Regions from separate parts of the Lactobacillus xylocopicola genome, predicted to be linked through region 3. Evidence: predicted binding sites of a transcription regulator. Region 3 holds the regulator's gene; each other region holds the start of a gene.
What was found. Region 3 encodes HrcA, which represses chaperone genes, less so after heat shock. Its sites were predicted from a motif close to TTAGCACTCNNNNNNNNNGAGTGCTAA; they were not measured.

Region 1 (2,274 bases), 380 kb from region 3:
GCATTGTATGGATTAGTCAACTTGTTCAAGTCATAACCAACAATGTGGCCTGAGCTTAAGTAAGTATGACTTAACAAGCTAGTGTAGGCCCAACCATTAGAAACAGTAACTCCTTCAGGAATATGCCCAACTCGGTTAATATCATCATCGGTTGGGTCCTTTACGCTCAGCAGAACCGGTTGGTAAAACTTAGTTTTAAGCGTCATCTTACCACTGGTTAAGACGTGCTTGTCTGTTTCAGGACTGTACTCAGTTGGACTAATATAGTTGATGGACGAACCATAGTGGGTCTTCCAAGCCTTATAGTCATTAGTTCCTGGTTTAGCCTCAACCGCATTCGTTTCGGCAGCATCAGCAACCCCCTCTTTGGTACTCTTTCTGATTGTCACTATGAGGGTGGCCGTAGCTGTCCCATAGGTGAACTTAACCTGGTAAGTTTTGGGTGTAGCACAAGAAATACTTTCGCGCGAAACTTTTACTTGGCTATTATCAATAACTGTTCCCATATAGTTAGTTACATAGGAAATTGCATCCCTAGGAGAAAAGCTATAAAACTCATTTCTTACCAAAGTCACCTTTTTAGGAACAGCAATCTGATTTCTGGCGAAGTAGTTTTCATTAACATAACCCACTTCACGCCCGTTAACATAAATACGCCAATAGCGGTATTTCTTAGTTTCAATCAGTTGATCCGACTGGATATGGCTGTAACGGTAATTAATTCCGTCAGCAACTTTTTGACTAACCTTACCATTATTAACATTTTTCCAAACCGCATAATTCTTGTTACCAGCAACCTTGGTCATCATGGCATAACCAGTAACCACTTGCTTGGGCTCCTTTTTAGGCTGAGTGATTTGATTCCCACTGGCCGTTCCAGTATTAGTGGTACCGCCTGTATCGTCATCGTCTTCTGACGGCTGACTCGAATCATCTTGCGGCGTTTGTGTTTGCGTTTGCGACTGAGTATTATCAGACTCTGCCGCAAAGACCGCCGTTGTTGAAAGCTTGGTCGTAATGACCAGCCCTCCAATCAACGCAATCGCAATCGTTGCAATTTTCTTAAAAAGCTTCAAAATATTTCCTCCAAATTCAAACTTACTCGTTCCATTATATAATAAGAACATGTTACATAAAATACAAAATTGATACACTTTGATTGACAGTATTTAACGTAAGTGATTTAATTAGCACTGTACTTATTAGAGTGCTAATGTTTTTGAACTTAAATCAGGAGGTTAAAACATGCTTGTACCTACAGTTATTGAGCAAACTGCACGTGGTGAACGTGCTTACGACATTTATTCACGTTTATTAAAAGACCGCATTATCATGTTAAGCGGTGAAATTAATGATGACATGGCTAATTCTATTATTGCCCAGTTACTATTCCTTGATGCCCAAGACAACACTAAGGACATCTCCCTGTATATTAACTCGCCCGGTGGTGTCATTACTTCAGGTCTAGCCATCATGGACACCATGAACTTCATTAAGTCGGATGTCTCAACCATTGCAATTGGGATGGCAGCTTCAATGGCTTCTATCCTGTTGACCAGCGGAACCAAGGGAAAGCGGTTTGCCCTCCCTAACTCTACTGTCTTGATTCACCAGCCGCTAGGCGGTGCACAGGGTCAGCAGACTGACATTCAGATTGCGGCTAACGAAATTCTAAAAAGTCGTGAAAAGATTAACAATATCTTGCATGAAACAACCGGCCAGCCCCTCGAAAAGATCCAAAAAGATACCGAGCGTGACAACTATCTGACTGCACCAGAGGCCAAAGATTATGGTCTAATTGATGAAATCATGGTCAACCAAAAGAAATAGTTAGATTTTAGTAAAAAGGCCAAACGAAGTCCCGAATTAATTTTGGGGCTTTTTTGCATGTACGAGATTATTAAGGTATACTTTTACTCAATTTAGGTAGTAAGGTATTGTTCTGCCAGAAAGGAGACAACGAATGGACAAAATCAAACAAGCGCTGTTTTATGCCGGCTTATTTATTACCATCCTAAATAGTCTGGTTTTATCTGACTCCTTATCAATAGTAGTAACAACGCTGGGAGTTGCCTTAATTTTGTACGGCGGTGAAAGTGTTAACTTAAAGTAGCGATGTAAACAAAAAGGAAGCCCTTTTCGGGATTCCTTTTTTTATTCTCCTAGATTCTTAGCCAGTTCATGTATTTTTTTGAACCGGTGGTTGACCCCTGATTTTGAAATTGGCCCATCCGGCACCTGTTCCGCTACCTCTTTCAAAGATAATTCAGGATT
Region 2 (2,274 bases), 200 kb from region 3:
GCCCGACACATCATCAGCAATAATAAGCAGTGACTTACCTTGTTGAACGATCTCTTGCAAAAGTGGCAAGATGTCTTGGATATTAGAAATCTTCTTGTCGGTAATTAAGACGTAAGGACTTTCTAAGTCAGCTTCCATCTTATCGTTGTCGGTTACCATGTATTGTGACAGGTAGCCGCGGTCAAACTGCATTCCTTCAACCACTGACAATTCAGTTTCGATTCCCCGTGAGTCCTCAATGGTAATAACGCCGTCATTACCCACCTTTTCCATGGCATCAGCGATTAGGTCACCGACTTCCTTGGAAGCTGAGGAAACGGAAGCAACTTGGGCAATTTGATCCTTTGAAGAAACCGTGTGGCTAATTTTGTGTAATTCGTCCACAACTGCTTTAGTGGCCTTCTCAATTCCGCGCCGCACGCCAACTGGGTTGGCACCGGCAGTTACGTTCTTCATCCCTTCGCGCACGATTGCTTGGGTCAAAACAACAGCAGTCGTAGTACCGTCACCGGCAATATCGTTAGTCTTCTGAGCTGCTTCAGCCACCAGCTTAGCACCCATATTCTCATAGTGGTCTTTCAGTTCAATCGCCTTGGCAATCGTTACACCATCGTTAGTAATATCCGGGTTACCATAAGATTGCTCCAAGACAACGTTTCTACCCTTAGGGCCAATCGTAGCCTTAACGGTATTTGCCAACTGGTCAACACCCTTTAATAAAGAACGTCTTGCTTTTTCTGAAAATTTAATATCTTTTGCCATTTTATCCGCTCCCTAACTACTTAACAATTGCTAAAATATCTTTTTCGTGCAGGACCAGGTACTTCTCGCCCTCGTACTTGACATCAGTACCTGAGTACTTATCATACAGGACGACGTCCCCTGTCTTCACCGTCATTGGAATCTTGTTGCCATTCTCAGCATAAGTTCCCTCACCAACCGCGACAATTTCGCCTTCAGTTGGTTTTTGTTTAGCATTCGAAGCAAGGACGATTCCGCCTACAGTCTTTTCTTCTTCCTCTTTAACTTTAACGATCACGCGATCACCTATTGGTTGTAACACGTTTGTCCCTCCTATTAGTAAAAATCTTTTTAATTGTTAGCACTCATATTCATCAAGTGCTAACTTACAATTAAGATAATAACCTTTTTTCAGATAAAATGCAAGAAAAAATTAGCACTTTTTCAGTTAAAGTGCTAATTATTCTTAACTCTTATCCGCAGGCTGTTGCTTACTTGGGTTTATCGGCGTCAAGAAAGTAAATCAAGGTCTGTAATTCCGTCGCTAAGTCAACGTTCTGGACCCTGATCCCACTTGGAGCTGAGAGTCGAATTGGGGTGAAGTTCATGATCCCCCTAATTCCAGCTTCGACCATATCGTCTGCCGTCTGTTGGGCAGTGGTCGATGGCACCGTCAAAATCGCAATTGTAATCTGTTGGTCGCTCAACTGTTGCTTCAATTCGCTCATACCGTATACCGGCACCCCGCTTAGGATTTTACCGGTAATCTTGGGATCAATATCGAAGGCACAAGAAATCCGAATATTGTTACTACGCTTGAAGTTATAGTTGAGCAGTGCATGTCCCAAATTACCAACGCCGACCAGGGCCACATTGGTCAATGTATCCTGATTTAGAATCTTTTTAAAAAAGGAAAGCAAATTTTTGACATCGTAACCATAACCGCGTTTGCCCAGCGCGCCAAAATAAGAAAAGTCGCGTCTAATCGAAGCACTATCAACCTGAACTGCTTCCGAGAGTTCAGTTGAAGAAACTTTATCTTTGCCCGCTTCGTTTAAGATAATTAAATAGCGATAGTACAGCGGCAAGCGCTTAGCTGTCGCCGTGGGTATTTTTATTTTTTCCATTTTTTAAAAGAGCCTCCAACTTAAATATTGCCTGAGCCTTCTTCTTGTGAATTGCTCATCAATTAGTATTATTTTACCCGTAACGTTACGCTATTTGCAAATATTTTTTTCACAATCTTGCAAACACTGTCAACGAGGGCTACTTTCAACTTTCTTTGCTTAATAGTAAGAGGCCCACTGTAAGTTCTTTTCGTATGCTAAAATAGTTTCTAGGTGAAAAAATATGATCATTGCACAAGGACACGATTTAGAAAAACAATTTGGGGCGAACACCCTATTTCAGCATGTTAACTTTTCAATTGCTGACCAGGCCAGAATTGGCTTAGTTGGGCCTAACGGTGTTGGCAAAACAACTTTACTCAAAATTATGACGGGCGAGGAAGAGGCTAGTCGGGGCGAATTTACT
Region 3 (2,274 bases):
AGTCCGATTACCCTCTGGATTAGTAATGATTTTTGGTTCTTTACCCTCTAAAACAGCTACTGCTGAGTTGGTTGTTCCGAGGTCAATTCCGATAACTTTTGACATTGATAAACTTCCTTTCACCTATTGTGCAACAACGACCATTGCTGGTCTTAAAGTTCGATCTTTATATAAATAGCCTTTTTGTAAGACTTGGACAACGGTGTCCTTTTGATCATCATTTTCCGCTTCAACTGTTTGAACAGCCTGGTGTAATGTCGGATCAAATTTGCCGCCTGCTGCCGCGATTTCGCTGATACCATGATCCTTCATGGCTTTAACAAGTGCGTCAAGGGTCATCTGTACCCCTTTTTTGAGCTGCTTAGAGGCCTCATCATCAACCTTGGTCGACAGGGCCCGCTCCAAATTATCCATTGCTGGCAAAATATCCTTAGCTAAAGATTGTGACTCATACTTAATCAGCTGGCTTCGCTCATTATTGTAGCGATTTTGCATGTTCTGCATTTCCGCCTGACTGCGCAGGAACTTGTCTTCTAAGTCCTGATTTTGCTTTTGGGCCTTAATCAATTCTGCTTTTACCTGCTCAGCAGTGGTCTTGGGTGTTTGGTCCGTTGCCGCCGCAGTTTTAGCTTTAGCCGTAGCGGTTTTTTTGACCTTAGCCTGCTCTGGCTGCCCTTGTTTCTGTTCTTTAGCACCAGTGTCTTTTTCTTTATTCACGGCTAACCTCCTTTATTTAAATCGACCATAATACTCCAGTAGCTTCTTAGCTAGCTCATTCCTAAAATATTCTAATAGTCCTATTACCTGCGAATACGGCATATTGTTAGGACCAAGCAAGGCGATTACCCCCTTGCCATGTGTTCCAACACTGTATTCTGCCGTAAGCAAACTGTAGTCCTTGAGCAAGTCATTTGAAAGCTCCGAGCCCAAACTAACCCGGATGGGATGTTGGCCAATTTGGCTACTAGTCCGCTGGTCAACTAAGCTGGAAATCAACTCATTATGATCAATCAGCTCATAAAGTGACCTCAAATTGGCCACATTACTTAACGATGAGCTGTTGAGCAAGTTAATCTGCCCGTCGACATACATCTGTTCACTGGCCGCATCATTAATAACCTCTTCAACCAGTTCCAACAAGTCACCAGCATGGTTGCTGGTCAGCTTCTTGCCTAGACTATGATTAAGCAAGGCAGGCGTTACCTCATTCAAGGTCTTTCCTACCAGCTCATCATTAATCATCCGTACAGCTTTCTCAATTTCATCGCCATGAATATTAGTTGGCAAGCTATAAACTTGGTTATGGACGTTGCCGTCACTAGTCACCAAGATCGCCATAATCTGTCTACTAAACAAAGGCACAATCCGGAAACCCGTGATAGTCAGGTCACTACTCTCTGGCCCTTCCGCAAATGCCGTATAATTAGTCAAATCCGAGAGAATCTTGGCTGCTTCCTGAACTATTTCATTAACCTGGTGAAACGGCTGATCCAGCTGATTGACAATCCGCTCATAGACAGAAGACGGAATTTGAAGTGGTTCTACCAGATGATCAAGGTAATAGCGGTAACCCTCAGTTGATGGCACGCGGCCACTAGACAGGTGCGTTTTTTCAATTAAACCTTGGTCTTCTAAGACCGCCATCTCGTTGCGAATCGTCGCACTCGACACCTTAATTGGTAACTGCATCATCACCGTTTTTGAACCAACCGGATCATTAGTCTGGGTAAAATCATTAATAATTGTTTTTAAAATTAATTCTTGACGTTCGGTCAACATAGATATCGCCCTCACTTTTAGCACTCTTATCAAACAGGTGCTAACAGTTATTATGATACTAGTATTTAGCAGAAAGTCAAGCCGAGTGCTAAATTTTTTCCGATAAAATCATTAGACTAGTGGCGATGAGCAAAATATGCCTTGATTTCCGCCTCATCTTTGGCCATCTGGGCTCGTAATTCTGCCAAATTAGCAAACTTAATTTCGCCCCTCGTGTACTTGTACCATTTAATTACCATTTCTTGGTCGTATGCTTCTTCATCAAATCCAAATAAATTAGATTCGATAAAAATTTGCCGCCCTTCCTGAATGGTCACATTGTAGCCTACGCTGGTCATTGAGTCGTACCACTTGCCCTTAAGCTTGGTCTTGGTGGCATAAACCCCAACCTTCGGCACAACCTTGTGCTCAGTCCATACCAAGTTAGCCGTCGGATAGCCCAGTTTATGACCATTACGCAGACCATGGCCAACGATTCCGGTCATTGCATAGGGC

Region 1: clpP (ATP-dependent Clp endopeptidase proteolytic subunit ClpP) is a predicted target of HrcA. The motif match lies at 1,188-1,214, and genes of this name have one in related genera.
Region 2: groES (co-chaperone GroES) is a predicted target of HrcA. The motif match lies at 1,100-1,126, and genes of this name have one in related genera.

The regions. Positions count from the first base shown of each region.
Region 1 is NZ_AP026803.1:544,799-547,072, reverse strand. Features, by position in the region: gene R8389_RS02820 (SH3-like domain-containing protein) at 1-1,076, opposite strand, end outside; gene clpP (ATP-dependent Clp endopeptidase proteolytic subunit ClpP) at 1,246-1,830, shown strand; gene R8389_RS02810 (hypothetical protein) at 1,964-2,113, shown strand; gene whiA (DNA-binding protein WhiA) at 2,155-2,274, opposite strand, start outside.
Region 2 is NZ_AP026803.1:1,125,610-1,127,883, forward strand. Features, by position in the region: gene groL (chaperonin GroEL) at 1-762, opposite strand, end outside; gene groES (co-chaperone GroES) at 779-1,063, opposite strand; gene R8389_RS05595 (redox-sensing transcriptional repressor Rex) at 1,233-1,868, opposite strand; gene R8389_RS05600 (ABC-F family ATP-binding cassette domain-containing protein) at 2,092-2,274, shown strand, end outside.
Region 3 is NZ_AP026803.1:923,138-925,411, forward strand. Features, by position in the region: gene dnaK (molecular chaperone DnaK) at 1-105, opposite strand, end outside; gene grpE (nucleotide exchange factor GrpE) at 124-717, opposite strand; gene hrcA (heat-inducible transcriptional repressor HrcA) at 730-1,779, opposite strand; gene ribF (riboflavin biosynthesis protein RibF) at 1,896-2,274, opposite strand, start outside.